One region of the Pseudarthrobacter phenanthrenivorans Sphe3 genome, then DNA from elsewhere that is predicted to be linked to it. Evidence: predicted binding sites of a transcription regulator. Region 1 holds the regulator's gene; the other holds the start of a gene.
The links. Region 1 encodes LexA, which represses DNA repair genes until DNA is damaged. Its sites were predicted from a motif close to TCGAACANNTGTTCGA; they were not measured.
Positions count from the first base shown of each region.

Region 2: ASPHE3_RS19220 (shikimate dehydrogenase) is a predicted target of LexA. The motif match lies at 6,460-6,475, and genes of this name have one in related genera.

Region 1 is NC_015145.1:1,541,723-1,551,629, forward strand. It holds gene miaA (tRNA (adenosine(37)-N6)-dimethylallyltransferase MiaA) at 1-321, shown strand, start outside; gene dapF (diaminopimelate epimerase) at 346-1,290, shown strand; gene ASPHE3_RS07145 (class I SAM-dependent methyltransferase) at 1,262-1,885, opposite strand; gene hflX (GTPase HflX) at 2,339-3,922, shown strand; gene ASPHE3_RS07155 (ATP-dependent DNA helicase) at 3,915-5,972, shown strand; gene lexA (transcriptional repressor LexA) at 6,031-6,765, opposite strand; gene ASPHE3_RS07165 (LysM peptidoglycan-binding domain-containing protein) at 7,088-7,504, shown strand; gene ASPHE3_RS07170 (histidinol-phosphate transaminase) at 7,631-8,749, shown strand; gene hisB (imidazoleglycerol-phosphate dehydratase HisB) at 8,809-9,435, shown strand; gene hisH (imidazole glycerol phosphate synthase subunit HisH) at 9,432-9,907, shown strand, end outside.
Region 2 is NC_015145.1:4,137,797-4,147,703, forward strand. It holds gene ASPHE3_RS19195 (alpha/beta fold hydrolase) at 1-681, opposite strand, end outside; gene ASPHE3_RS19200 (lyase family protein) at 674-2,116, opposite strand; gene pcaG (protocatechuate 3,4-dioxygenase subunit alpha) at 2,113-2,676, opposite strand; gene pcaH (protocatechuate 3,4-dioxygenase subunit beta) at 2,689-3,561, opposite strand; gene ASPHE3_RS19215 (bifunctional sugar phosphate isomerase/epimerase/4-hydroxyphenylpyruvate dioxygenase family protein) at 3,617-5,491, opposite strand; gene ASPHE3_RS19220 (shikimate dehydrogenase) at 5,491-6,372, opposite strand; gene ASPHE3_RS19225 (IclR family transcriptional regulator) at 6,508-7,335, opposite strand; gene ASPHE3_RS19230 (MFS transporter) at 7,567-8,886, shown strand; gene ASPHE3_RS19235 (ATP-dependent DNA ligase) at 9,010-9,907, opposite strand, start outside.

The DNA of each region.
Region 1 (9,907 bases):
GTTGACCGCGCGCAGCTCCGCGAGCGGCTCGCCCTCCGCGTCCACCGCATGGTGGGCAATGGCCTGCCCGCTGAGGTTGAGCGGCTTGAGTCCGAGGGCCTGCGCCAGGGCAAAACGGCCTCCCGCGCCTTGGGGTACGCCCAGTTCCTCAAGGTGCTCGACGGCGAAGCTACAGTCGCGGAGGCCGCTGAAGAAACGATAGTGGCCACCCGCCAGTTCGCCCGGCGCCAGCTGACGTGGTTCCGTGCCGATCCCCGCATCCACTGGCTCGACTGGCAGGATCCCGCCCTGGTGGCCCAGGCAGCGGCGCTCAGCCGCTGAACCTGGACCCGGTAATCTTGAACCATGGACGCAACCCTCGCACAAACCACCGAGCCGGCCTTCCGCACCTTGAGCGGGCTCCGCTTTTCCAAGGGGCACGGCACCGGCAATGACTTTGTCCTGGTGGCCGATCCGGAGGGCGCCCACAGCATCGCAGCAGACGAAGTCGCAGCGCTGTGCGACCGGCATCGCGGCATTGGCGGGGACGGACTCATCCGGGCCGTGCCCTCGCGCTTCCTGCCGGAAGGCCGTGAACTGCTGGTAACTGCCCCCGAGGCGGAGTGGTTCATGGACTACCGCAACGGTGACGGTTCGCTGTCCGAAATGTGCGGCAACGGGGTCCGTGTCTTCGTCCATTTCCTTCGCGCCGAAGGGCTGGTCGACCTGCCCGATGGCGGTGCCCTCACCATCGGAACCCGCGGCGGGGTCAAGACTGTGGTGCGGACCGGGGAAGGCTATGCCGTGGACATGGGGCCCTGGGAGTTCATCTTTCCGGGCGAGGCAACTGCCAAGGCCATGGACTCACTGGTGACCGCCGAGGGCCTCGAGGTCCCCCGGCCAGCCCTGTCGGTGAGCATGGGCAATCCGCATACTGTGGTTGCCCTGGCAGAGCTTTCCGAGCTCGCAGGAACGCGGCTCTTCACGGCACCGCAGGTGGATCCCGTCCCTGCCAACGGAACCAACGTGGAATTCGTGGTTCCGTCCGAACCCCTGGTGCACGACGGCGTAGGGTCCGTAACCATGCGGGTGCATGAGCGCGGCGTGGGGGAGACCCAATCGTGCGGAACGGGTGCCTGTGCCGCTGCAGTGGCCATCCGGCACTGGGCCGGCGCGGAAGCACCCGACAGCTGGCGCATCCACGTTCCGGGAGGCGAGGTGGGCGTCAAATTCTTTGCCGGCCCCGGCGGCCATGAGCACGTGGAGCTGAGCGGTCCCGCCGTTATTGTGGCAACCGGGACGCTTTCCTGACCTTCAGGATCCGGAATGACTTGGACGTGGCTTCCCGGCTGACGGCGAAGGATTCGTCCAGTTCGGCTGCCAGCCAGCGCTGCAGCGAGTCCGATCCGAGGTTTTTCTGCACCACAAGCCAGGCCGTACCGCCGGGCGCGAGGCGTGGCAGCCAAAGCTTGAGCAGTGAATGCAGCTCGTCCTTGCCGATCCGGATGGGCGGATTGGACCAGATGGTGTCGAAGCGGATGTCGGGATCCACCGCTTCGGGAGTGCTGGCCTTGACGTTGGTCAGCCCGAGGGCTGCCGCGTTCTCGTTGGTCAGCGTGATGCACCGCTCGTTGACGTCCACCGCGTAGACCTGGGCCGAGGGAGCGCGCAGGGCCATGGTCAGGGCAATGGGACCCCAGCCGCAACCGATGTCCAGGAGGTTTCCCTGCGGGGCGGGCGCGGGCACCTCCGCGAGCAGGATTGCCGTGCCTTTATCGATTCCGTCCGGGCTGAAGATGCCGCTGGAAGTCTGCAGCTTGCGCATTTCTCCGGCCAGTTCGACCGTCAATGGCTTCCGTGTGAAAGGGCCGGCGGGTGTTGCGCTGAAATAATGTGCGGACTCCATAATTGGCCAGAGTAGTTCCCCTTGCAGCGTAAAGGGAAACCGCCGCTTTGGTCCTCTGCTACGCTGGAGGGCATGTTCCTGATCTTCGAGTAACCGGCACGGGCCCGTCCCGTCCGAAGCCTGTCCTCCAGCGACAGCCATGTCCCAAACCCCGGCGACGCAGGTTTCCCAACCTTCCGCCGAGTGCACCGGACCAGACGCTTCCTTGTTTGGCCGGTCGCCGGACAACACTCGAAAGTCAGTCCGATGCCTGGCTTCCCGCCGTTTCTCCGGCCGCTTTCACATCCGCCACGTACTTGAGTCGTGGCATGCCCGCCGTGGCAGCCTTCGCGGGCGCCCGGCCCAACAAGCCAGGAGGCTTGGATGACCGCAGGCCCTCAGCCCAGCGCGAATACTTCCCCAATCACCAGCAATCGGCACTATTCTGGAACTGCCGAACCTTCAAAGGAGACCATGACCAGCCAGCCCAACACCGGATCTGATCCAGCCGCCCAGGACATGAGTCCTGAGGAAATCCAGGCTGTTATCGACCGGATTCTCTCCAAGGACGTACCGGCCAAGGGCCTTACCACGCCAGCCGGCGGTGAGGACGGAAGGGACGGGAAGGCAGTCCTTGGCAAGGCGCAGGCGATCTCCCGCCTCGACGAAGAACATACAACGTACGACGGCGACCAGCAGGATCTCGAGGAACGCCGCGCCCTGCGCCGCACGGCTGGCCTGTCCACTGAACTCGAGGACGTCACCGAAGTCGAGTACCGGCAGCTGCGACTTGAGCGCGTTGTCCTGGCCGGCCTCTGGTCAGAGGGAACCCTCGCTGACGCCGAGAACTCGCTGCGGGAACTCGCAGCCCTCGCCGAAACGGCCGGCTCCGAAGTCCTTGACGGGCTGGTCCAGCGGCGCGACAAGCCGGATCCCGGAACGTTCCTCGGCTCCGGAAAAGCCCAGGAGCTCAAGGACATCGTGATGTCCACAGGTGCAGACACAGTGGTGGTTGACGCCGAACTGGCACCCTCGCAGCGCCGTGGCCTGGAGGACATCGTCAAGGTCAAGGTCATTGACCGGACCGCCCTGATCCTGGACATCTTCGCCCAGCACGCCAAGAGCCGCGAGGGCAAGGCCCAGGTGGAGCTGGCACAGCTTGAGTACCTCCTGCCGCGCCTCCGCGGCTGGGGTGAATCGATGTCCCGCCAGGCCGGTGGCCAGGTGGGCAGCGCAGCTGCAGGCATGGGTTCGCGTGGTCCCGGTGAAACAAAGATCGAGCTGGACCGCCGCCGGATCCGTACCCGCATGGCCAAGCTGCGGCGGGAGATCGCCGCGATGAAGCCAGCCCGCGAGACCAAGCGCGCCAACCGCCGTCGTAATGAAGTGCCCTCGGTGGCCATCGCCGGGTACACCAACGCCGGCAAGTCCTCACTGCTGAACCGCCTCACGGACGCCGGGGTGCTGGTGGAGAACGCCCTGTTCGCCACCCTGGACCCGACCGTCCGTAAAGCCGAAACCGCCGACGGCCTGGGCTACACGCTGGCCGATACCGTGGGCTTCGTGCGGTCCCTGCCCACGCAGCTGGTGGAAGCCTTCCGGTCCACCCTGGAGGAAGTGGCGGACTCGGACCTGATCCTGCACGTGGTGGACGCCTCCCACCCCGATCCGGAAGGGCAGATCGCTGCGGTCCGCAAGGTCTTCAGCGAGGTTGACGCCCGCAAGGTCCCCGAAATTATCGTCCTGAACAAGGCAGACGCCGCCGACCCCTTTGTGGTGGAGCGGCTCAAGCAGCGCGAACCGCGCCACGTTGTGGTGTCCGCACGGACGGGTGAAGGTATCCCGGAACTGCTCAGGGCCATCAGCGAGGCGATTCCGCGGCCGTCGGTGAAGCTTGAGCTGCTGATCCCCTACGACCGCGGGGACCTGGTCAGCAAGCTCCACGAATCCGACGCGGAGATTATCAGCGTTGACCACGATGAAGCCGGCACCCGGGCAGTAGTCAAAGTCCGGGAAGGCCTGGCGGCTGAACTGGAACCCTTCGCCAGCAATGACTGACCTCGTGGCTGACCAGGCCACGGGCACGCCCGGCGAGCAGTTCGTGCTTGAACTGCTCGACCGGGCTGTTGCGGCGATGGGCGGGCAAAGCCGGGACGGGCAGCACGAGATGGCCAGGCAGGTGGCTCGTGCCATCGAGACCGGGGACCACCTCCTGGTCCAGGCCGGCACGGGTACCGGAAAGTCCCTGGCCTACCTGATTCCGTTGATCGCCCACGCCCTCGAAAGCAACAAGCCGGCCCTGGTGTCCACGGCCACACTGGCACTGCAGACCCAGATTGTGGGCAGGGACCTGCCCCGGCTCCTCAAAGCCATCACCCCGGCACTGGACCGGCCCGTCAAGGTCGCCTTGGTGAAAGGCCGGTCCAACTACGTGTGCCTGCACAAACTGGAGGGCGGTTTTCCCTCCGAAGAGCCGTCCGAAGGCCAGCTGTTCAGCCTGGGCGAGGACACCAGCGTCCCGCATTTCGCTGCTGCCGTGGGCGGCCCGGCCTCCCAGTTCGGCAAAGAGGTGGTCCGCCTGCGGGAATGGGCGGAGAAGACCACCACCGGTGACCGGGACGAGCTCCTGCCCGGAGTGACGGACCGGGCGTGGCGGCAGGTCTCGGTTACGTCAATGGAATGCCTCGGGGCGCAGAAGTGCCCCATGGCTGCGGAATGCTTTAGTGAGCTTGCCCGCCAGGATGCTGCCGAGGCAGATGTGGTGGTGACCAACCATGCCATGCTGGCCGTCAGCGCTTTCGAGGGCCTGGCAGTGCTGCCCGAGTACGACGTCGTGGTGGTGGATGAGGCCCATGAGCTGCAGGACAGGGTTACCGGGGCGGTATCCGGCCAGCTTTCCGTGGCCATGGTCCATGCCGCGGCGGCCGGTGCCCGCAAGCACACCGCCATTACGGTTGACGCGCTCAACGCAGCCGCCGCCAACCTGGAACTTGCCCTTGCCGGCGTTCCCAACGGGCTGCTCCCGAATGGCCTGAATGACGAGCAGCTGGATTGCGTGGACCAGCTGCGTGAAGCATGCCGGGCTGCCCTCTCGGATTCCAAGGGGGACAGCAGCACCACGGCCGACGGCGGGCGGCAGCTTGCGCGTTCACGGCTGCTGCTCATCCTGGAACTCTGCGAACGGCTCCTGGCGGCCCGCGAGAACCGCGAAGTCGTCTGGTTTTCCCGCGCCAGTTCCTTCGACCCGGGGCAAGGATACTCCCAGCCTGACGAGACCGCGCCGGCGCTGATCAACATCGCGCCGCTGTCCGTGGCAGGGAAACTCAGGGAGGGCCTCTTTGCCGGCCACACTGTGGTGCTGACCTCGGCCACCCTGGCCATCGGCTCCGCGTTTGAACCTGCGGCCGGCGGGCTTGGCCTTGTGGGCGATGGTGCCCCCAGCTGGACCGGCGTGGATGTTGGGTCGCCCTTCGATTATCCCAAGCAGGGCATCCTCTACGTGGCCGGGCACCTGCCGAAGCCGGGCAGGGGTGCGTCCCCGGAAGCGTTGGCTGAACTTGAGGCGCTTATCCGTGCCTCCGGGGGCGGCGCGCTCTGCCTGTTTTCCTCCCGCCGGGCCGCGGAAGAGGCCGCGGAAGCGCTGCGCCCCAAACTGGACATGACTGTCCTGTGCCAGGGGGATTCCACCATGACCGCACTCGTGAAGCAGTTTGCGGACGAACCCAATACCTGCCTGTTCGGGACCATGTCCTTGTGGCAGGGCGTGGACGTTCCCGGTGGATCCTGCCGGCTCGTGGTGATCGACAGGATTCCGTTCCCGCGGCCTGACGATCCCCTGATGACAGCGCGCTCAAGGGCTGTAGCCCAGGCCGGCGGCAATGGCTTCATGTCGGTGTCGGCCACGCACGCGGCCATCCGGCTGGCGCAGGGGGCCGGGCGGCTGATCCGCTCCACGGGAGACAGGGGAGTGGTGGCTGTGCTGGATTCCAGGCTTGCCACCGAGCGCTACGCCGGGTTCCTCCGTGCTGCCCTTCCGCCCTTCTGGTCCACCACAGACCGGAAGACCGCCGTGGCTGCCTTGGAGAGGCTGGCCCGGGAACACGCCTAGGGCTGCCGGGAGCGGGCCAGCGCGTCGCCCAGCAGTACGCGGCTTCCGGGAGTGGTGCCTAGAGCGAGCGGAGAACTGAAACCACCTTGCCCATGATGGTGGCGTGGTCGCCGAGGATGGGCTCGTACTGCGTGTTCTGGGGGAGCAGCCACGTGTGGCCGTCACGCTGCCGGAATGTCTTGACGGTGGCCTCGTCATCAAGCAGGGCTGCCACGATGTCGCCGTTGGCGGCGTCGGCCTGCCTGCGGACCACCACCCAGTCACCGTCGCAGATGGCTGCGTCCACCATGGAGTCTCCTGCAACCCTGAGCATGAAGAGTTCGCCTTGGCCCACCAGCTGCCGGGGCAGGGGCATGACGTCTTCCACCAGCTGGTCGGCCAGGATGGGACCGCCGGCGGCGATGCGGCCCACCAGGGGAACCATTGCGGTGTCCAGGGCCGTGGGCAGTTCCGTGACCGTCGCGCCGCCGGGCGCCGCGGCATCAGCCGGCCGGCCCTGGGTTTTTGCCGCCCCGCTGTCCAGCGTCAGGGGCATCAGGACCTCCATGGCCCGGGGGCGCTTCGGGTCCCGGCGGAGGTAGCCGAGTTTCTCCAGCTGTGAGAGCTGATGGGTAACACTGGACAGGCTTGCCAGCCCGACGGTGTCGCCGATTTCACGCATGGACGGTGGGTACCCGTTCTCATTGACCGAGCGCTGGATGGTTTCAAGGATCTTCTTTTGCCGTGGCGTCAGGCCCTTGGCGGTCCTCTTCGGTTGCACGGTTCCCCTGCCCCCGGCGGCTGCTGCTGCCATATTCGCCAATGCCTTTCGGTGTCCACCGGGCCTTTCCGCGGCCAGGCCCCGGACGATCCCGCCCTTGAATGTCAGACCCTGCTGATCGACTGTCCGGGTGGTTGTTCTTTCGTTCAAAACTAGGCCAGCCACACGGCTTTTTCAAACATTTGTTCTAGCGAGTCTCGACATTGTTCGTTGATAGGTGCTAAAACTAAGGAAGCAAAGTTCGAATATGTGTTCTATTCGCAAGCTGGGCCGTTCGAAGGTCCGGTCGAAAAGCCTCTCAGGGGCAGCGGGGGAGCATCCGGGCAGCACAGTACGGTCCAGGAGGGATCAGTTCATGTCAGCTACACCTGTTTCACCGAGTTCACGTCCACAGCTGCTTCCAGTGCGGCAGCTTCTCGCTGAGTCCCAGGAACGGCAGGAGGAGCGGCCTGCGCCGCTTCCGCCCCTGCGCCTCACCCGCCGCGGACGCGTCGTGCTGATCGGGATTCCCCTTGTCCTGCTGGCAGCCCTGCTTCTCTCACTGGCCGGCTTCTTCAATTCCCCGGCCAAGGCATCGGATTCCATGGCGGACCTCGCCGCAACGCCCACCGTTACCGTCACTGTCCAGCCCGGCGAATCTTTGTGGGGCATCGCGGCAAGTATCGCCCCGGAGCGCGACGCCCGTGATGTGGTGGCGGACATCGTGCAGCTGAACAATCTGCCGGCGGGCGGAGTGCATCCTGGCCAGCAGTTGTTCGTTCCCGTCGGATAGAACGGTCATGGACGGCGCGGCGTCAGCGACGCCTTTGGCGGGCCGGCCCCGAGGCGCCTTCACGCCAAGCGCGAACAAGGCACCGTCACATTTTCCGGGGCCAAGCGCTGGCACTAAACTGTTCAGGTGAATGACCAGCTAGAGCGCCTGAACCGGCTTCCCCTCCGCAGTAACCTCCGTGGCCTGACCCCCTACGGGGCGCCGCAGCTGGACGTCCCCATTCTCCTCAACGTGAACGAGAATACCCATGGTGTCCCCGCGGACGTCAGGGCGGCCATCAGCGAAGCCGTAACTGAAGCCGCAGCAGGCCTCAACCGCTACCCGGACCGGGAGTTCACCGAACTCCGGAAGGCCCTGGCCGAATACCTGGGGCACGGGCTGGATGAATCCAACCTGTGGGCCGCGAACGGATCAAACGAAGTCCTTCAGCAGGTACTGCAGGCATTTGGCGGCCCCGGCCGCACAGCCCTTGGCTTTCCTCCCACGTACTCCATGTATCCGCTGCTGGCCAGCGGCACCGATACCGAATACGTGGTGGGCGAGCGGGCTGAGGGCTACGGACTGAGTGCTGAATCCGCAGCGCGGCAGGTCAAGGAGCTGCAGCCCAATATCGTCTTCCTTTGCTCCCCGAACAACCCCACTGGAACAGGGCTCGGGCTCGATGTGGTGGAAGCCGTGTATGAGGCTGGCGAAGCCAGCCAAGCCATTGTCATTGTGGACGAGGCCTACCATGAGTTCGCCCACGACGGAACGCCCAGTGCGCTGACACTGCTTCCCGGCCGGGAGCGGCTCATCGTATCCCGGACCATGAGCAAGGCCTTCGCCCTGGCCGGCGCGCGGCTTGGTTACATGGCAGCAGCGCCTGAAGTCACCGACGCCATCCGCCTGGTCCGTCTCCCGTACCATCTCTCCGCCATCACACAGGCCACCGCCCTCGCCGCCCTCCGGCATCGTGAGGCGCTCATGGCGGATGTCGAGGACATCAAGAAGCAGCGGGACCGCATCGTGTCCGAGCTCACGCGGATGGGCCTCAAGCCCGCTGCATCGGATTCGAACTACGTCTTCTTCGGCGGCCTGGAGGACCCGCACCGGGTGTGGCAGGAACTGCTGGACGCCGGCGTGCTGATCCGGGACGTCGGGATCTCCGGCCATCTTCGCGTGACGGCCGGAACTGAGACTGAAACCACAGCATTCCTGACGTCCCTGGAAAGCATCCTTGCAAGCCGGGCCACCCTTCCGGCCTAGACTGGAAGCAGCGGCGCTGGAAGCCCTGACCACCCCCTTGACCCTTAAAGGACCCAAGCATGAGTACCACTGGATTGAATGCGGCTGCGGCCCGGACTGCGCGCATGGAACGTGCCACCAGTGAGTCGTCCGTGCTCGTGGAAATCAACCTCGACGGTACCGGCGTCTCGGACATCGACACTTCAGTGCCGTTCTACGACCACATGCTCACTGCGCTTTGCAAGCACTCCCTGATCGACATGACCGTCAAGGCCACCGGTGACATCCACATTGACGTCCACCACACGGTGGAGGACGTCGCGATTACCTTCGGCGAGGTGCTGCGCACGGCGCTGGGCAACAAGGCGGGTATCAGGCGGTTTGGTGAAGCCACAGTGCCGCTGGACGAAGCGCTGGCCCACGCCGTCGTCGACGTGTCCGGCCGCCCCTACCTTGTGCACGGCGGCGAACCCGCGGGCCAGGAGTATCACCTGATCGGCGGGCACTTCACGGGGTCCCTTACCCGCCACGTCTTTGAAGCCATCACGCTGCACGCCGGGATCTGCCTGCACATGAACGTGATTGCCGGCCGCGATCCCCACCACATCGTGGAGGCCCAGTTCAAGGCATTCGCCCGGGCCCTGCGCGCCGCCGTGGAACCGGATCCCCGCGTTGAGGGAATCCCCTCCACCAAGGGTGCGCTGTGAGCGGCCAGGTCCTGCGCGACGGCGCCATCATCGACCCTTCAGCCTCACGGAAGCTCCCTTCTCCGGAAGGGAAACCCACTGTTACCGTGCTGGACTACGGTTCCGGTAATGTGCGGTCGGCGGTCCGTGCCCTGGAACGGGCGGGGGCTGAGGTTATCCTGAGCTCCAAGCCCGAGGATGTCCTGAACGCGGACGGCCTGGTGGTTCCCGGCGTAGGTGCCTTCGAAACCGTCATGCGGGAGCTCAAGGCGGTGGACGGTATCCGCCTTATCGGCCGGCGCGTAGCCGGGGGACGCCCGGTCCTGGGCATCTGCGTGGGACTGCAGGTTCTCTTCGAAGCGGGTGTCGAGCACGGCACCGAGGCGGAAGGGATCGGCGAGTGGCCCGGAAAGGTGGAGCTCCTGCCAGCCGATGTGGTGCCCCACATGGGCTGGAACACCGTCAAGGTACCCGAGGGTTCAACGCTGTTCGC
Region 2 (9,907 bases), 1.7 Mb from region 1:
GATGCCCGCAGCGACTTCCTCGGCGAACGACGGCGGGGCCACCCCGTCCAGCGCCCCGGCTATGACCTGGGTTGGGACCCGGATGCTGCCCAGTTCGTCACGGACGTCAAAGGCCGCAAGGGCCTCGCAGCAGAACGCGTAGCTGAAGCGGTCGGCGTCGCGCAGGGCGTGCAGGAGCCGGCTGCTGAGTTCGGGCTCGCGCTCCATGAAGCCCGGCGCGAACCAGCGCTCAGCCGAGCCCTGGATCATCACCGGTGTGCCCTGGCTGCGGACGGTTTCCGCGCGCTCCAGCCATCCCTCCGGAGTGCCCAGCTTGGCGCCGCTGCACTGCACGGACAGGCTCTTGAGCCGTTCTCCGTGCTTGATTCCCAGCTGGAGGCCGGTGGCGCCGCCCAGGGAGACGCCGGCGTAGTGGAAGGACGCGCCGGGGGCAATGGAATCCACAAGGTCCACCACGGCGTCAGCCAGCGCCGCGACGTCGAACGTTTCGGTGGCGGCGGGCGAGACGCCGTGGCCGGGCAGGTCCCAGGCCACCACGTCGTAGTCGTTGCCCAGCACGGAGGCCGTGCGGTTCCACAGAATAGTGGAGGTACCCAGTGACGGCCCCACCACCACCAGCGGGCGGTCTCCAAGGGGTCGCTGGGGTGACAGCAGCGCTGCCTTCAGCGCAGGTTTAGCCACGGGAAGCTCCATTCGCATCGGTCTCGGCAGAAGAATTGGCGGCAAATTGCGGGTAGGCGGCGAGGATCCGGCGGGCGATGCCGGCGGCTTCGCCGAGGTAGCTGGCCGGGTTGAGGAGTTCCTCCAGCCGAACGTCGGTCAGCACCCTCGCGGGGACAGCCTCACGAAGCAGCTTGCGGTAGGTGGCGGCCTGCTCCGCGGGCGCTGCCTGCAGGGTCTGGTCCACCACGGCCTGCAGTTGCTGCTTCCCGCTCAGTCCCTCCCGCTCGGCAAGCAGCGGGGCCACAGCGGCGCCCACGCCTTCGGCCAGGAGCAGCGGACCGGCGAGGTCCAGGTTGCGGCGCATGGCATCCGGGAAGACCTGCAGCCCCTCGGCAAGTTCGCGCACGTGGCCGGCCGCGCCGAGTGCCAGTGCCAGGAGCTGCCGGAGCGCAGGCCATTCAATGTGCCAGGCAGCGTCCGGGCGTTCGTCGTTGAAATTGGCGGCAGCCAGGTGCAGCTGGCCTGCCAGGCCCGGAGCCTGCAGCGCGGCGCTGCGGACCAGCACGGAGAGCACGGGGTTCTGCTTCTGCGGCATGGCGGAGGAGACGCCCCTGCCCGCGGCCCGCGGTTCGGCCAGTTCGCCCACCTCCGGCCGGCTCAGGAACAGGACGTCGGCGGCGATCTTGCCGAAGGCATCCAGCACCGCGGCCAGCCCGTGGCCCAGGGACGTGACCGCCAACCTGTTGGTGTGCCAGGGCGCGGCCGCCGGGGCGAGGCCCAGTTGGGATGCCAGGGCGTCCGCCAGGCTGAAGGGCGTGGCGTGGGAACCGGCCGTGAGAACGGTTCCGGCGGCGAGCGTGCCTGCCGCCCCGCCGAACTGGGCGGGAAACTGCAGTCCCTCCAGCAGCCGCCCGGCAGCGGCCAGGCCATGGAACCATTGCGCAGCCCGCAGCCCAAACGTGAACGGCAGCGAATGCTGGGTCAGGCTCCTGCCCACGCACAACGTGTCCGCATGGTGCTCCGCCAACGTTGCGAGCGCCGCCGTCGTTCCCCTGAGATCGGCCAGCAGCGCCTCAACGGTGTTCCGGGCCACCAGCATCAGCGCACTGTCCAGCACGTCCTGGCTGGTCAGCGACGTATGGACTGCTTTCCCGGCGCCAATACCGTTGCTGTCCAGCGCCTGGACGTTCTTCCGAAGGTCCGCCAGCAAGGGGATCACGGGGTTGCCGCCGCCCTGTGCCCGGCGGGCGATGTCCGCGGGATCGTAGCGGCCCGCCTCGGCAGCGGAAGCGACGACGGCGGCCGCACCGGCAGGCGCGAGTCCGGCGTTTTCCAGCACGGCCGCCCAGCCGGCCTCGACGGCGAGGATCGCGGCCAGCACGGCGCGGTCCCCTGTCAGCGCCGCTACCAGGGGCGACGCCGAGACCGGACTGAGCAGGCCGGCATCATTCACTGGAAGTCCAGGAAGACTGTCTCGCCCTCGCCCTGGAGGCGGACATCCCAGGTAAGCCCGCCGTCGGGGTCGCGGCGCGCGATCAGCGTCCTGCGCCGCTCAGGGTCCAATGAGCTGAGCAGCGGGTCGTTGGCCAGCGCATCGGTGTCTTCAGGGAGGTAGATCCGGGTGAACAGCCGGTTGGTGAGGCCGCGCGCGAAAATGGCCACCGAAATGAACGGTGCCGCCCCCGGCCTGGTGGGGCCGGGATTCACTGTGGTGAAGGTGAAGACACCGGTGTTGCCCACGGCGCCGCGGCCCCACCCGGTAAAGGTGTAGCCGTCCCGGACCAGGGAGCCGGTCTTCTGGACCACCTTGCCCTCGGCGTCCGGCTGCCAGATTTCCAGGATGGCGTCCGGGATGGTGTGGCCCGCGCCATCGTAGACGGTGCCTTGCAGGCGGATGGATCCCGGCGAGCCGGGTGCCAGGAGTTCATTGTCCTTCTCGAACGGCAAGGCGTAGCCGTAAAACGGGCCGACGGTCTGGCCGGGCGTGGGGATGAGTTTGGTGGGGTTGCTCATGTGCCTGTCTGCCTATTCCTCGTCGCCTGCTGCACCAAGTGCTTCATTTTCCGTCCAGGTCCGCTTGGGGCCGGTCAGGATGATGTCCCAGTTGTAGCCGAGCGCCCATTCGGGCTCCGTGATGCTGTGATCGTACGTTGCCACCAGCCGGTCGCGGGCGTCCTGGTCCACGATGGTCTGGTAGATGGGGTCCAGCGGGAAGAGCTGGTCCCCGGGGAAGTACATCTGGGTGATGATGCGCTGGGTGAACTCGGTGCCGAACAGGGAGAAGTGGATGTGCGCGGGGCGCCAGGCGTTCAGGTGGTTCTTCCATGGGTACGCGCCGGGCTTGATGGTGATGAACCGGTAGGAGCCGTCCGGGCCGGTGATGCAGCGGCCGATGCCCGTGAAGTTGGGATCGATCGGCGCGGGATGCTGGTCACGCTTGTGGATGTAGCGGCCGGAGGCGTTGGCCTGCCAGATCTCCACCAGCTGGCCTGCCACCGGGCGGCCGTCGCCGTCCAGGACCTTGCCGGTCACGATGATCCGTTCACCTTGGGGCTCGCCGTTGTGCTGGATGGTGAGGTCGGACTCGAGTGCGTGCACGTCCTGGTGGCCGAACGCCGGCGAGTAGAGCTCGATGGTTTCCGGGTCCGCGTGCTGCAGGCTCTTGGTGGGGTGGCGCAGGATGCTGGAGCGGTAGGGCGGGTAGTCCAGCCGGGGCTGGGTCTCGGCGGGCGCACCGTCTTTCAGCGCGCGGGCGTAGGCCTCGCCCAGGGCGCTGATCTCGGCACTGAGGTCAGCCTGGGTTTCGATGGCACGGTCCAGCGGCAGGTGTGCTGCCTTCGGCTCGGCGGGCGGTACAGACTCGTCCGTTTCAAGCTGGGCGTTGGTTTCTTCCGGCACGGCTGGCTCCTTTCTGGTTTTTCGATTGATCGGTTGGTGGTGCTTGGCGTGCTGCTCAGGTGCGGTGCAGCGAGTCGTACTGGACTGCGTGGCGGACGGGGGCGTTGGGCGCCCCGTACCCGTCATAGCCGCCGCGGCGTTCCACCACCTCAAAGAACACACTGCCTACCGTGGCGGTGTAGAAGTGGAGGAATTCGCCCTCGGCATCCCGGTCGTAGAGGAGGTTGAGCTCCTTGAGGGTGGCCAGGAATCCCGGATCGAGGTCGAAGCGGGCGTCCAGGTCCTCGTAGTAATTGGCCGGAATCTGCAGGAAATCCAGCCCCCGGCCCCGCGCGGCCCTGGCGGCAGCCACGAGGTCGTCAACGGCGAAGGCGATGTGCTCCTGGTACGTCTTCCGGGCTTCGTTCTGCGCCTGCTGAATCGGGGCGAGGTTCAGGACGAGCCGCACGGCGCCGTCGGAGGTCTGCATGACCTGCGAGCGCACCAGCCCGCTGGGGCTGGGCACCTCGGCGAAGGGCTGGGGTTCCAGTGCCAGGGCGCTGGTGTAGAAGAGGACGGCCTCGTCGAAGTGCTGCCAGGGCTGGGCGAGGTTGACGTGGTCGATCACCGCGTTCTGCGACTGCCGCGGATGCTCAAGGCCCTCCCCGAATTCACGGGTCCAGGCAGCGGTGCCGCCGGGACTGCCCTGGCACAGGAAGATCTCGGTGGAGTCGGGGGCGGAGATTCCCTGGAACACTTCCTCGTCGGCCTGGACCTTGCGGGCCACCACGGGCGCCTTGAGCTGCTGGGCCCGGGCTGAGGCAATCACGGGCGAATCGACGTCGAACCCCAGCGCAGCGATGGCGGGCTCGGCGTGCTGCGCGGCCTGCTCGTTGATGATCACGCGCGCCTGGCCCATGGTCCACAGCTGGACGTCCTTGGTGCGGTGCCGGCCCTCGAACGCGAAGCCAAGCTGGCCCAGGAGTTTTTCCAGCTGCGCGGTGTCGTCCGCCTTGACCTCCGCGAAGTTGAAACCGGCGGGTTCACTCACCTTGGGCAGCGTGGCCAGTTCCATGGGATAACGACGGCGGGGCGCGGCTGCGGGGCCGGCTGCGGCACCCGCGGAGGTGCTTGCCAGCCAGGTGGCGCTCTGCTCCTCCAGCCAGATCAGCGAACGCATGGCATCCACGGCCGTGCGCTCGACGTCCGACTGGCGGAAGACGTCATTGAACACTTCCAGGGACACGGGGCCGGAGTAGCCGGCCCGGACCACGTGGCCCATGAATTTGGCGAGCTCGAACTGGCCCTCGCCCGGGAAGACGCGGTAGTGGCGGCTCCAGGAGAGGACGTCCATGGAGAGCTTGGGGGCGTCCGCCACCTGGACAAAGAAGATCTTTTCGGGGTTGAACGCCTCGATGTGCGAGGTGTCCCAGTCGCGGGACAGGATGTGGAAGGAATCCAGGCAGGTGCCGAAGTTGGGGTGGTCCACCATCTCCACCAGCTTGTACGCGTGCTCGTAGTCGTTGACGTACTTGCCCCAGGCCAGGGCCTCGTAGGCCACCTTGACGCCGTGGTCCCCGGCCAGTTCCGCAAGTTCGGCAAGCTGGGAGGCGCGGAGGCCGTCGTCGTCGATTGTTGCCGTGGCCACGTTCGAGCAGACCAGGACGGTGTCCATGCCCAGGCGGGACATCAGCTTGAACTTTGCCTCGGCCCGGCGGAGGTTGGCTTTGAGCAGGTCCGGCGTGACGCCGTCGAAATCCCGGAACGGCTGGTAGAGGTCCAGCCCCAAGCCCAGGTCCGCGGCCATCTTCCGCACGTCCTCGGGGCTCAGCGGCGAGGTGACCAGGTCCTGCTCGAAAATCTCAATGCCGTCGAAACCCGCGATTGCGCAGGCCTGCATCTTTTCCTTCAGTGTGCCGGAGAGGCAGACCGTGGCGATTCCGGTGCGCATCAGGCGGCCACCTCCTCGGCAGCCACGAGCTCCAGGAAGTGGGAGCGCATGCGGTCCGGATCGGCGTGGAGGCCGGTGAAGATACGGAAGGCGTCGGCAGCCTGGCCTACGGCCATCCGGCCGCCGTCCAGGACCTCGCAGCCCTTGGCGCGGGCAGCTCGGACCAGTTCGGTGTCGATGGGGCGGTACACAATGTCAGCCACCCAGTGGCGGGGCTCCAGCAGGTCCAGGTCCAGGGGGACGCCGGGGTGGGCGGCCATGCCCACCGGGGTGCAGTGCACCAGGCCGTCGGCCAGCCGCATCAGCTGCGGCAGCTCCGCCGTCGTCCGTGCCGCCACGGTGCTGTCCGGGAAGAACCCGGCCAGCTCCTCCGCGCGTGCGGCGCCGCGGGCGGCGTCCATGTCCACGAGGTCCAGGTGCCGGACCCCGGCACTGAGCAGCGCATAGGCCACGGCGGATCCCGCGCCGCCGGCACCGAGCTGGACCACGCGGTCCAGTTTGGCGCCTGGAAGCCCGGAGGCCAGTGCCGCGGCAAAGCCGGAAAAGTCGGTGTTGTGGCCGATGAAGCGGCCGTCCTCGATCACCACGGTGTTGACGGCGCCCAGCCGGCGGGCGTCCGGGGACACCTCGTCCAGGTGCTGCAGGACCAGCTGCTTGCAGGGGTGGGTGATGTTGAGTCCGTTGAAGCCAAGGTCCCGTGCGCTCTTCAGGAGCTCTCCCACGGATTCCCCGGAAAGGCCCAGTTCCAGCAGGTCGATGGGCCGGTAAAGGTAGCGCAGGCCCTGCACGTCCCCTTCCCGTTCGTGCATGGGCGGGGTGAGTGACGGCATCACGCCGTCGCCGACCAGTCCCACGAGGTAGGACTCAGTTCGATTACTCATCCGTGCAGCTCCTTTGGTACGGCACCGGCGGCCGCTCTGGGCGGCAGGTCCGGTGCTGGAAAATACGATACAACAAATGTTCACTCTTCGCACTCATGTTCGTAATACGAACATGAGAGGATGTTCCGGCAGGAATCAGCGCTGCGGGAGCCTGGCTGACAGCTCGGCGGCAGCCTCCTGCAGCAACGGCACATGCGCAACAAGCTGCTCCACGCTCAGGCGAAAGACCGGCACGGCCGTTGCCAGTGAAGCAAACGCATAACCCTGCGAGTTGAAGACCGGAACAGCGACAGCACGCATGCCCAGTTCGTTCTCCTCATCCATCACGGCGTAGCCACGGTTACGGACCTGCTCGATTTCGGCCCGGAAGGCATCCCTGTCCGTGATGGAGAACTTGGTCAGGGGCTCAAGCTCCAACTCCTCCACCAGGCGCTGCCGCTCGGCGTCCTCAGCGAATGCCACCAATGCCTTGCCCACGGACGTCGTGTGCAGGGAGCCCAGGTGGCCGGGGTCGCTGGTGACGCGGAACGTCTGCGGGCCGTCCACCTTGTTCACCGTGAGGTGGTGATGGCCGTCGCGGACACTCAGGATGGTGGCCTCGCCAGTCTGTTCCGTGACGCGCCGGAGGACAGGGAGCGCCGCACCCGCGAAGCCGTGGTGGTTGGAGACGCGCTGGCCCAGCTGGAAGATCCGCAGGCCGAGGTGGTACCGGCGGCCGTCCGGCTCATAGTCAACGAACCCGTCCCGGGTCAGCGAGCCCAGCAGGCGGTAGGTGGTGCTGAAGGGCAGGTCTGCGCGCCGGGAGATTTCCGCGGCACTCGCGCCGCGGGGTTCATCCCCCAGAAGGACCAGGAGGCCCAGGGCCTTGCCCACCATGTCGGTGCGGTCCGCCTTGGCCGGCCTGGCGTCGGCTTTGATATCGACAGCTGCATCATCGTCAGCTGTGGTTTGATTCACACTCATAAGTCGATGTTGCCACAATGTGAGAGCTATTTCTAGATGGTGATTATTTTCTTGACAGGTGACAGCCCTCACAGTCATCATTGCTGTATCGCACAAGTAGCTCTCACAATGTGGCTACTCGTCCGGGTCTTCTATCGGACTCCAGCCGCAACGCGCCCCGCCCGCACCAAGGCAGCGGCGGCTGCGACCCCCAGATCCATCCGCGACAATGTCGTCACACAAAGGAACTCCATGAGCCAGACACTTCCGTCCGCCGGAACGGACACTGCCACCCACGGCCGTACACCCAAGAAAGCAGCCGTCGCCAGCTTCCTGGGCAGCGCCGTCGAATACTACGACTTCTTCATCTTCGGCTCCGCTGCTGCACTGATCTTCCCCACGGTCTTCTTCCCCGACGCCGATGCCAACGCCGCCATCATGTCGTTCGCAACCTTTGGCTTCGCCTACGTGGCCCGTCCCGTGGGCGCCGTCATCCTGGGGCACTTCGGTGACAGGGTGGGACGCCGGAAGGTCCTCATGTTCACCCTCCTGCTCATGGGTGCCTCCACCTTCCTGATCGGCTGCCTGCCGGACTTCAACACCGTCGGCTGGTGGGCTCCCGCCCTGCTGGTGCTCGCCCGGCTGTGCCAGGGCCTCTCCGCGGCCGGTGAGCAGGCAGGCGCCTCCTCCATGACACTGGAGCACGCACCGGACAACCGCCGCTCCTTCTTCACCTCCTGGACCCTCACCGGCACCCAGGGCGGCCAGATCCTCGCCGCCCTCGTCTTCATCCCCGTCCTGGCACTTCCGGACGAGATCAAGTACGGCATCGGCTGGCGCATCCCCTTCTGGCTCAGCGCCGTCGTGGTTGTTGTTGCGTTCATCATCCGCCGCACCCTGCACGAGCCCCCGGCCTTCGAGGAAGCCCAGAAGTCCGCCCAGATCTCCAAGCTCCCGGTTGCCGACCTGCTCAAGGGCCACTGGCGCGACGTCCTCCGCGTCATCTGCTGCGCCTTCATCGCCGCCGTCTCCACCGTGTTCGGAACCCTGGCCATCAGCTACGCCAAGACAGTTGCCGGCGTGGACGGCACCACCACCCTGTGGCTCGTCGTCGGCGCCAACCTCGTTGCACTGGGCACCCAGCCGCTGTTCGGCATGCTGGCGGACAAGATCGGCCGCAAGCCCGTGTTCATCTACGGCGCCGTGGCCAGTGCCGCGCTGACACCCGTCTTCCTGCTCAGCCTGGAGTCCGGCAGTGTCCCGCTGATGTTCCTGGCCGCCATCGGCATGTTCTCCTGCGGCTATGCAGCCTCCAACGCCGTCTGGCCGTCTTTCTACGCGGAAATGTTCAGCACCAAGGTGCGTTTCTCCGGCCTGGCCATCGGCACCCAGCTGGGCTTCCTGATGGCAGGCTTCGCACCGGCCATCGTGGCCGCGATGGGCGGCATCAAGCCCGGCGGCTGGGTCCAGATCAGCATCTTCACCGCAGTGATCGCCGGCATCGCAGCCATCTCCGCGCTGACGGCGAAGGAATCGTACAAGATCCCCACGCAGCAGCTCGGCCTGAAGTAACAGCCAGCCGGGCCGGCGGCACACACTCCGGCCCGGGATTCAGCCCGGAAAGCCCGCCATTCCCCAAATGGCGGGCTTTCCCCGTAGAAAAATGGGCTGCCTTGGGCAGCGGGCTGCCGAAACCTAGGGCCGGCCGGTCTCCAGTACCGACACCAGGTCGAAGCTGACCGGCTCCTCCAGCTGGGCGTAGGTGCACGATTCGGGATCACGGTCCGGCCGCCAGCGGTTGAACTGGGCGGTGTGCCGGAACCGGTCCCCCTCCATATGGTCGTACCGGACCTCCACCACCAGTTCCGGACGCAGCGGCACGAAGGACAGGTCCTTGCCGGCGCTCCAGCGGCTGCCTTCGGCGTTCCGCGGGGTCCGCTCGCCTTCCTCCTGCTTGGCCCAGGCCCACGGATGGTTATCAAAATCGGTCACCAGCTGCTGGAGCTGTTCATACAGTTCCCGGCGGCGCTTCATGGGGAACGCGCCGATCACGCCCACGCTGGCCAGGCCGCCGTCGTCCTTGTACAGGCCCAGCAGCAGCGACCCGATGGCGTCGGGCCCGCTCTTGTGCAGCCGGTAGCCTGCCACCACGCAGTCCGCAGTCCGCTCGTGCTTCGTCTTGAACATGACCCGCTTGTCCGGCTCGTACCGGCCCTCGAGCCGTTTGGCCACCACCCCGTCCAGGCCGGCGCCCTCGAACTGCTCGAACCACCGTTGCGCAGTGTCCTTGTCTGTTGTGGCGGCCGTGAGATGCACCGGCGCCTTGCTCGCCGCGAGCGCCTTCTCCAGGGCTGCGCGCCGCTCCGTGAAGGGCCTGTCCATATAGCTGTCATCGCCAAGGGCCAGCAGGTCGAACGCCACGAAAGAGGCGGGCGTCTGCTCTGCCAGCAGCCTGACCCTGCTCGCTGCCGGATGGATGCGCTGCTGGAGGGCGTCGAAATCCAGCCGGTCGCCGGAAGGCCCGATCAGGACGATTTCACCGTCCACCACGCACCGCGGCGGCAGGTTTTCCTTAAGCGCCTCCACCAGCTCG